Regions from separate parts of the Bacillus sp. MC1252 genome, predicted to be linked through region 2. Evidence: predicted binding sites of a transcription regulator. Region 2 holds the regulator's gene; each other region holds the start of a gene.
The links. The regulator LexA, encoded in region 2, represses DNA repair genes until DNA is damaged. The targets are predictions, from matches to a motif close to CGAACATATGTTCG.
Positions count from the first base shown of each region.

Region 1: a site for LexA is predicted at 1,773-1,786, ahead of uvrB (excinuclease ABC subunit UvrB). Genes of this name have one in related genera too.
Region 3: a site for LexA is predicted at 1,282-1,295, ahead of ACYH0L_RS05155 (YhjD family protein). Genes of this name have one in related genera too.

Region 1 is NZ_CM166369.1:3,113,882-3,117,166, reverse strand. It holds gene ACYH0L_RS16155 (PEP/pyruvate-binding domain-containing protein) at 1-1,033, opposite strand, end outside; gene ACYH0L_RS16150 (CsbA family protein) at 1,316-1,561, shown strand; gene uvrB (excinuclease ABC subunit UvrB) at 1,854-3,285, shown strand, end outside.
Region 2 is NZ_CM166369.1:1,728,453-1,731,737, forward strand. It holds gene ACYH0L_RS08650 (IseA DL-endopeptidase inhibitor family protein) at 1-377, opposite strand, end outside; gene ACYH0L_RS08655 (hypothetical protein) at 672-1,121, shown strand; gene lexA (transcriptional repressor LexA) at 1,169-1,789, opposite strand; gene yneA (cell division suppressor protein YneA) at 1,949-2,260, shown strand; gene ACYH0L_RS08670 (YneB family resolvase-like protein) at 2,278-2,925, shown strand; gene ACYH0L_RS08675 (DUF896 domain-containing protein) at 2,995-3,225, shown strand.
Region 3 is NZ_CM166369.1:1,039,229-1,042,513, forward strand. It holds gene ACYH0L_RS05150 (LCP family protein) at 1-734, shown strand, start outside; gene ACYH0L_RS05155 (YhjD family protein) at 894-1,256, opposite strand; gene ACYH0L_RS05160 (TVP38/TMEM64 family protein) at 1,418-2,035, shown strand; gene lepB (signal peptidase I) at 2,035-2,547, shown strand; gene ACYH0L_RS05170 (AbrB family transcriptional regulator) at 2,584-3,285, opposite strand, start outside.

The DNA of each region.
Region 1 (3,285 bases), 1.4 Mb from region 2:
TCCCGCTTTTTAAAGCAGGTATGATCAAGCTTGAGAAAAGAGGACTTGTTGGGCCGGGCATATGATCGTCCATTGAAATCCAGAAATCCTGCAGCTCTTCTGGCTGAATTTGAAAAGAAGCACCTGCTGCTTCATTTGCTGTTTTTGGTAGAGAAGCGGTAATCGGTCTTGCTTGAAGCAAATAAAAAGTACCATTTGATATTCCGAATTCGATATCTACTCCATGTCCGTAAAGTGCTTCTACTTGTTTGGTGATTTGCGTAATTTCTTCCAATTGATCATCATGCAGGCAAAACTGGCCAGCCATTTCCTTACATACTGGCTGTTCAATGACGCCCTCTTGATAAGGAACAATTAGTAGTTCTTTAGTCCCTAGTGATTTTTCAATAGAAAACGTCTCTTTGTCTACAATAAACGTGTCTGGTGTCACAAGACCAGACACGATGGCTTCTCCTAGTCCGTAGCTTGCTGTCATCATGATTTCATTTGTTTTTCCCGATACCGGATTCTCACTAAAGATGACACCGGAAACGTCAGAATGGATCAATCCTTGAACGACGACAGCCATGAGCGGCATCTCTTCCTCGTTTTCATCCATCTCTTTCTTATATTCTGTGACTCTTGCTGCAAAATAAGAAGCCCAGCATTCTTTGACAGCCTGCAAAAATTCTTCATTTGTCTTGATATTTAAATAGGTTTCGTACTGTCCTGCAAATGAGGCACCGTCGAGATCTTCAGCAACAGAAGAGGATCGAACAGCAACTGAGGGATATGCCTTCAGCAATGATTGAAAGGACGAAAGTAACTCTGCTTCCATTTGTGAAGGAAACGAAGCTTTTTTGATTTTTTGTGCAAGGTTTTGCTCAGTTGAATGCAGGTTGTGATATGAAAGAAAGCTTGCAAAGCTGTTGGTTTTAATAATAAATCCATCTGGGACTGGCAGGCCGTGATTGTTTAATTTGATCAAATTCACGCCTTTTGCCCCTGCGAGTGATGCGGATTCTTCAGCCGCATGAAATAACACTGAATACATGGGAATGCCCCCTTATCCAAATAGCCAATGGTTTGTTTGTCTCTCTATTTTTCAAAATGATAGTGCGCACTATCATTTTAATCATAGGTTTTATTGGATGTTACTGTCAAAGACGTAAAGACCTATCTTTACAAAGGGGACGTTCTCACTAATTTTCTTCTATATCTATAACAAAAGTCTCCAAACGTGAAGAAAAAAAGGTGAAATCGAAAACTGTGAATTGTTCAATATGCCAATCTTTACTATAATCAAGGGAGTAGACCATGAAGAGGGAGGGTTTTTTTGATTACAAAAGCCATATTTGCACTTGTTTTTCCTTTCCTGCTCGTTATTTTATTTTCAAAGGTTACTTATAATCATTATGTGGGCATTGCATTAACAGCAGCGCTTTTATTTGCCTCGTACATGAAAGGCTATACAGAAACCTACTTTATCGTAGGATTAGATATTATTTCTTTAGTAGCTGGGGCATTGTTTATGGCTAAGAAAGAAATTGAAAAAAGAGAGAAGGCTGAAAAACATCATTGATGTGATCGTGATAGGCCGAAGGGTAACGTTTTTTATACATGAGCTGTGCTTACGATTTCTAGTGAGTGCAGCTTTCTTTTTTGTGATGTTTTTCTGCTCATCGAATATCCCGCTCCAAAATGTTCCATACTGAAAGGAAGGTTTCTTTAGAGGGTTATTTGCTATGGGAGAGAGGGTATGGCTGTATTGGAAATAAAAATCAAGTGATACACGAACTTTAGTTCGTATTTTTGTGTTCTTTTATGATAATATATTCATTAGATAGATTTCGTAACGAAACGGAGGCTTTGATGTGAGTGACCGCTTTGAATTAGTTTCTAACTATCAGCCCCAAGGAGATCAGCCAAAGGCGATTGAAAAGCTCGTGGAGGGGATCCATCAGGGGAAACAGCATCAAACGCTGTTAGGTGCTACAGGTACGGGAAAGACCTTTACTGTATCAAACCTGATCAAAGAAGTGAACAAACCGACACTTGTCATTGCGCATAATAAGACACTTGCCGGTCAGCTATACAGCGAGTTCAAGGAATTCTTTCCGAATAATGCTGTCGAATATTTTGTGAGTTACTATGATTATTACCAGCCAGAGGCGTATGTGCCTCAGACTGATACATTTATTGAAAAGGATGCCAGCATCAATGATGAGATAGATAAATTGAGACACTCCGCCACATCCTCGTTATTTGAGCGGAGAGATGTCATCATCATTGCTAGTGTATCCTGTATTTATGGCTTAGGTTCGCCTGAGGAATACCGAGAGCTTGTACTGTCTTTGCGCACTGAAATGGAGATTGAACGCAATCAGCTTCTTCGTAAGCTGGTGGATATTCAGTATTCTCGTAATGATATAGATTTTCAGCGCGGAACCTTCCGAGTACGGGGCGACGTCGTTGAAATTTTTCCTGCTTCACGAGATGAGCATTGTATCAGAGTGGAGTTTTTCGGTGATGAAATTGAACGTATTCGTGAAGTGGATGCACTGACTGGAGAAATTCTCGGTGATCGTGAGCATGTCGCTATTTTCCCAGCATCCCACTTCGTCACAAGAGAAGAAAAAATGGAAAAAGCGATTATCAATATTGAACAAGAGCTTGAGGAACAGCTGGAAAAGCTTCGTGAAAACGGCAAATTGCTTGAAGCGCAGCGTCTTGAGCAACGGACAAGATATGACCTTGAGATGATGAGGGAGATGGGCTTTTGTTCAGGAATCGAGAACTATTCAAGACATTTGACCTTGCGTCCTCCTGGTTCAACACCTTACACACTGCTTGATTATTTCCCGGATGATTTTATGATTGTTGTTGATGAGTCACACGTGACCATCCCGCAAATCCGAGCAATGTACAACGGGGACCAAGCAAGAAAACAAGTGTTGGTTGATCACGGATTCCGTCTGCCATCAGCACTTGATAATAGACCGCTCACCTTTGATGAGTTTGAAAAGCATATCAATCATATTGTACATGTATCCGCAACGCCAGGGCCGTACGAACTTGAGAAAACGCCAGAGGTCGTGGAACAAATTATCCGCCCAACTGGTTTACTGGATCCGATCATTGAAGTCCGTCCGATTGAAGGACAAATCGATGATTTAATTGGAGAAATTCATACAAGAATGGAGAAAAATGAGCGTGTGCTTGTGACCACTTTGACGAAAAAAATGTCTGAGGATCTCACAGATTATCTAAAAGAAATTGGGATCAAGGTCAATTATCTGCATTCAG
Region 2 (3,285 bases):
ATGTTGTCTCCGTCACCGACTGGAACAGCCATTTTTCCATTATGAACAATAAACTGATAGTCTTTTAAACCATGAGTGATCGCATCTTTTGTGAAAACTTGAGATAGGTAGCTGTTTAGTTTTTTCTTTGTATCAAATGTTTTAGAAAGATAGTTGTATGTCATGTCTTTATAACTAAATGATTTTAATTTGTAATCTGAATGTTCATTAATTTTGTAGCCTGACATCGCACTCCAAAAGTGTTCTCGTGCATCAAGGGCAATATGTAACGCTTCTTTATTTGTTAAAGCGGCTGGTTTTTTGGAAGCGGCTAGTGTTGTTGATTGTAATGAGATCATAAGCATAATAGCAGTTAATAAAACAAATAATTTTTTCAAGGCGATTGCCTCCTTTTTTAAATGAAAACTTCTTATGTTACAAATGTTACAATAATTACAGTGATATTACAAGTGTTAAATCTAAAAGTTTTTTATTTCTTTTCTTTCTACCTATATAACGTTTGAGCGAGACAAAAAGTTTTCATTTTTTTATTTTTTCTTCTTCACTACTATTTAACCGTTCTACAGAAGAACAAAACGTCTTTTGGAAAAATTTCTATTTGGACGTTCAACACCCTTTTTCATTTATGACATATACTGTCGTGATGAATGTCTAAGAAAGTGGTGTTTAATATGTATCATCCGTATGAAGGTATGTGGAATGGGTACTTATATGATAGGCAGGTACAAGGATGGCCATCGCTTCCTGTTCCTCAAGTTGGAGGATTTCCTGGGTTTCCAATCGGAGGGGGAGGTACTGGGCCAGGGCAAGGTTCAGGCGGACAATCAGCCCCGCCAGCTCCGCCGCAGCATATCATCTCACAGTATCAGCAAGCAGTCTCTCAGCCTCAAAGTATGCAGTCACTTATTTCAGGGCAAAGTGTAAGTGGAGGCCAGCAAACTGTTCAGTTTGCAGCGGGATGTAATAGAAGATGGACGATTGTGTTCCTTAGAAACGGTCAAGTATTTTTAATGTATGTGCTTTCCTCACAGCCTTTTGGCCGTACAACAGGCTTTATATGGCCGAACTTTACATTTGGTTCGTTCCCAAGTTCGAGTATTCTTGCTTATTCTTGTTCATAAAAGAAAAAGCCGGTTCTCATCAGCAACTGATGAAATACCGGCTTGTTTTAATGAATATTTCGAAATACGCCAATCACTTTACCTAGTATACTCACATTCTGTAAAATAATCGGTTCCATTGATGGGTTCTCTGGCTGTAATCTAAAGTGTGTATCTTCCTTATAAAAACGTTTCACTGTGGCTTCATCTTCCTCTGTCATCGCGACCACAATATCTCCATTGTTGGCAGTGCTTTGCTGACGGACAATGACATAGTCCTTGTCCAAAATACCCGCATCAATCATACTTTCTCCCATAATTTCAAGCATAAATACTTGTTCATCTGGCGCTGCAAAAGTCTCTGGAAGAGGGAAGTATTCTTCTACATTCTCAACAGCCGTGATAGGCAAGCCGGCTGTTACTTTTCCGATGACTGGTACATTCATTACAGCACTCTTTGGAATATTCATTTCCTCTTCATCTAGTACTTCGATCGCTCTAGGTTTTGTCGGGTCTCTTCTAATTAAACCCTTTGTTTCTAGTCTAGCTAAATGTCCATGGACAGTTGAGCTGGATGCTAGACCGACAGCTTCTCCAATTTCACGAACGGATGGGGGATAGCCCTTGCTTTTTACTTCTTCTTTGATGAATGTCAGGATATCGAGTTGTCTTTTTGATAGCTTCGTCATCTTTTGCACCTCAAAACGTCAATTTTAAAGAAATTATAGCATGTTTTTCCTAACAGTACAAACATAGGTTCGAAAAAAACGTTTGACAGAAACGTTTGTTCGTATTTATAATGAATGACAGAAAGAGCGAACGCATATTCTGTTAGGGGAGATGACATTATGAGGTTAAAAGAATCTATTATTTTTATTGGGGTATTCTCATTCATCGTTGGCATATTTCTCTCACTTATCGCAGTCACTAGCCATAATGATCCAAATCAATATGTTAAAATAGAGGTTCAATCAGGTGATACTCTTTGGGGGTTAGCTGATCAAGTAAACGACAGTAAATCAATCGACAAAAATGCGTTTATTGACTGGGTAACCGAACACAATGATCTTGCTTCAACTGAAATCCAGCCTGGAGACATCCTTGTGATACCAGTCAAAAAAGAGCATCCAGTCGTATATCAACTTGCAACAGTACAGTAGAAAGGTCGATTGAAGAGATGAACGCAATCATTTATGCGAGAGTCAGTACTGTCAAAGAAGAGCAGGAAACCTCGCTGAAAAGACAAGAAGAAGAATTGCTAGCTTTAGCTGCTTTGCACAAGATGAATGTGGTCAAAGTCATTAAAGAAAAAGCGAGTGGATACGATCTAGATCGTAATGGTGTTTTTGATATGCTTGCTACGCTGAAAGAAGAGTCAATAGATGCTGTTCTCATTCAGGATGAGACGCGCCTTGGAAGAGGACAAGCAAAAATTGCGCTTCTTCATTGTCTTTTTAAAGAGAAAGTAAAGGTGTATAGTGTTTTTCATAGAGGAGAGCTTGAGCTTTCAGAAGCAGATGAGATGGTCATTGAGATTGTAGGAATCGTGGAAGAGTATCAACGAAAAATTCATAACCTGAAAATTAAGCGGGGAATGAAGAGGGCTGTTGAGCGCGGGTATCAGCCTGAACTCAATTTAAAACACCGTGAGCAGGCGCCTGGCCGTGAGCGAATTGAAGTACCGATTTCAGAAATTGTTCGATTAAGAAAAAACAACATGACGTTCGCCGAAATCGCAGCAACACTTCAGGGACTAGGCTTTGACATTTCAAAGGCGACGGTGCATAGAAGGTATCAAGAATATGAAAAAGCTCTTACCACGTAAAGTGTGAATTGTTGTAAAAATGAATGATATTTAGTAGTATTTAGAGAAAATGTTTTAAAGGAGTTTGTCATGATTTCTAAAAAGCAGCTTGCAAGAATAAATGAGCTTTCAAAAAAGTCGAAAGAGACCGGTTTGTCGGACGCTGAAAAAACAGAACAAAAGCATTTAAGAGAAGAATATTTAAAAGCTTTTCGTTCTTCTATGAAAAATACACTTAAAACCGTGAAAATCGTCGATCCTGAAGGAAACGATGTCACACCAGAAAAATTAAAAAGAGAAAGAGATCAGAACCTTCATTAAGATCAGGATTTCTTGAATTTTGAAAAGATGGGAAGAATATTCTCATCTTTTTTCTTATTT
Region 3 (3,285 bases), 690 kb from region 2:
TGCTTGGAATTGACAGTCGTCCAGGTGAAACGGTAGATGAAGCAAGAAGTGATGCGGTCTTACTGGCGGCGGTGAACCGAACAGAGAAAACCATCAAGCTCCTCAGTATTCCTCGTGATTCTTATGTAGATATTCCGGGAAGAGGATATGATAAAATCGCCCACGCCCATGCGTTTGGGAGTGCAGATTTGTCAGTCAAAACGGTAGAAAACGTGTTGAATATTCCGGTAGACTATGTGATTTCAGGAAACTTTAAGGCGTTTCAAGACATTGTAGACGAGCTAAATGGAATTGAAGTAACGATTGAAGATGAAGGCATCGCCAAACAAATGGAAAAGGATTCAAAGGGGAAAGTTCATGTGCAAACAGGCACACATACACTGAATGGCGAAGAAGCATTAGCCTTTGTGAGAACGAGAAAGGCAGATAGTGACCTCATGCGTGGAAAGCGCCAAATGGAAGCACTTCAAGCCATCTTTGAAAAATCTAAATCCATTTCTTCGATCCCGTCATATGACAACATCATTGATACACTCGGTGATAACGTCTCAACCAATTTGTCCATGAAGCAGTTTATCGGACTTTTCCCGTTACTAAGCTCATTGAAATCAGTGGAGACCATTCAGTTAAAGGGACATGATTATCAGCCTGGGAATGTGTATTACTTTGAGTTAGATGGAGCAGGGTTGGAAGAAGTCAGAACAGAGCTGAGAGAACAGCTTGAATTATCATAAATAAGAATGAGCCTGCCGCCGCGGCAGGCTTTATTCTTTTAATAGTAGAGGGTTGCAGGCATCGTTGGGTACCACACGCCATTTAAAGCAAGCGCCCAGCCATCGATCAATTCGGCAAAAATCGAAGGGTCTCTTTATTTTTGTAAAATATAACCATTTTTAATTTTCTTGATGGAGAAAATAACGAGTAAGCAGTTCCTCTACACGATGCCGTATACGCGGATTAAAGTATTTATGCTTTTCTTCATAGCCATTCATGATAAATAAATACGTCGTAAACCCTTCATCGTGTTCAATTTGCTGTACCTTCATTTTTTCTTTACGTAAATGCTGCTTCAGCTGATAAAGTGCTTTTTGAGCTTCCTGTAATGCAGAGGTGACAAGCCGAATATATGGTTCATTTAGTTTAAATGTTTGATGTTCTTTTAAGTGTGTCAAATCACGATTGAGGATGGAGATGACCATTGGAAGAAAGATGGCCTGTTCCATCATCTGAAGCTGTATTGTTGATAGTCTTGTCATGTCCATACCTGCTTTCTTTATGAATAGAACATTTGTTCTTGTTTATTATATCGAATGAGTCAAAGAATCTCAAGGGGGGGATGGAGAGGGGATTCATTTGTATATTTTTATGTTTTCCATGTAAAATGAAAAGTAGACAAACCTTGAAGGAGTCAAACAAGTTGCCATCATTTCTTTCTATCTTTACTCATGAAAATATCACATCATTTTTTGAGAGCTACAAGGCCTTTGGACCAATTGTGGCTATATTGCTCCCTTTAATAGAAGCATTTCTACCGTTTTTACCTCTTGTTGCGTTTGCTGTGGCAAATGCAAATGCGTTCGGCCTTTGGGAAGGCTTTTTATTGACCTGGATCGGTGCAAGCGCAGGGTCTATCCTTGTCTTTGTACTGATCAGAAAATTTGGGCAGATGAGAATGCTGAACTTTATCAGCAGACACCCTTCCATTAAGAAATTGATGCTTTGGGTGGAAAAGCGGGGATTTGGTCCGTTATTTATTTTACTCTGCTTTCCTTTCACACCTTCGGCTGCCGTTAATGTAGTAGCAGGTCTCTCAAGAATTAGCATCTGGCAATTTTCATTAGCTGCTTTATCAGGTAAGTGTGTCATGCTCTTTATCATTAGTTTTATTGGCTATGATCTTTCTGCTTTAGTAAAGAATCCGTTAAGAAGTGTTTTTGCGGTTCTAGTTATCGCTTTATTATGGTATGTTGGAAAGAGAGTAGAAAATAGGTTGAATATTCGAATGAGCAAGCGTGAGGACAAAGGAGGCTCTTAATGAAAAAGAAGCCATTACTATGGTTGATGATTATTACATCCATCGTCTTATTGTTCCAAGTAAAGAATTTCATGTTTGTCACGTACAAAGTAGAAGGGGTTAGTATGGACCCGACATTTACAGATGGAACAGAATTATTAATCAATAAGTTCTCGCCAAAACTCACGAAAATTAACCGGTTTGATTACGTTTTATTTCACGGGCCTAAAAATCAAATTTTGATCAAACGGGTCATTGGGCTTCCAGGAGAAAAGATCAAGTATGAAGATGATCAGCTATTTGTCAACGGAGCAAAGTGGAAAGAACCGTACTTAAAAGAACAGAAAAAACATAAAATGGGGAACGTCCTGACAGGAGATTTTCAGCTGAAAGCCATCACAGGACACGATAAAATACAAAAAAATCATTACTTCGTGGTCGGAGATAACCGAATACATAGCTTTGACAGCCGGCATTTTGGGACCATCTCAAAGGACCAAGTAGTCGGTGTAAAGAGGAATAACGATGAATAAAAAAGAGGCGCTCTGCTCATGCAAAGCGTCTCTTTTTTATTTTGCAGCTTTATAATCAGTCTGTCTTTTTGCCCAGAAATGATGTAAGAATCGAAAAAACGGTGGCAGCATGGCAATCACAAGAATGATTCTGACGACTTGTACAGCGACAACAAAGGTAGAGTCCTCGTGAAGGGTGACTGCTGTTGTCGCCATTTCTGCAATACCCCCAGGCGAAAAAGCAAGAATGGCTGTAATGACAGAAATACCTGTGATTTCTGCAATGGCAATTGAACTGAGAACAGTCGCAGCAATCAGCCCGGCTGAACTGACGACGGCCACAATGAAGGTGTTTTTTAGCCCAACAAACATCTGCTTATTCATTTTTGAACCGATGGTGGCACCTAGAAATACCTGTGAAGCAATATTCGTTTGTGCTGGCCAATAAGGAATCAAATCATGACCTGTGAGCGCACCTGCACCTACTTGAAGAGCTGCGACCCCTAACATGCTGCCGATCAGCCAAGGGGCAGGAAAGTGAAGCCGAACCGCTAGGCGTGACATGAGCCACGCCCCTAAAATGAGCGCGGCGGTCCAAGAGATGTTTGACAGTGTGAAAACGCCTGATGAGAAGGCACTGCCCTGTGCTGCTATAACCGCATCAGATTGATTTTTTGTATTTAAATAGAACACCGTAAATGGGATGGTGAGTACAACCATTAATACACGTATCGTTTGTACGAGACTCACAACAGCTGT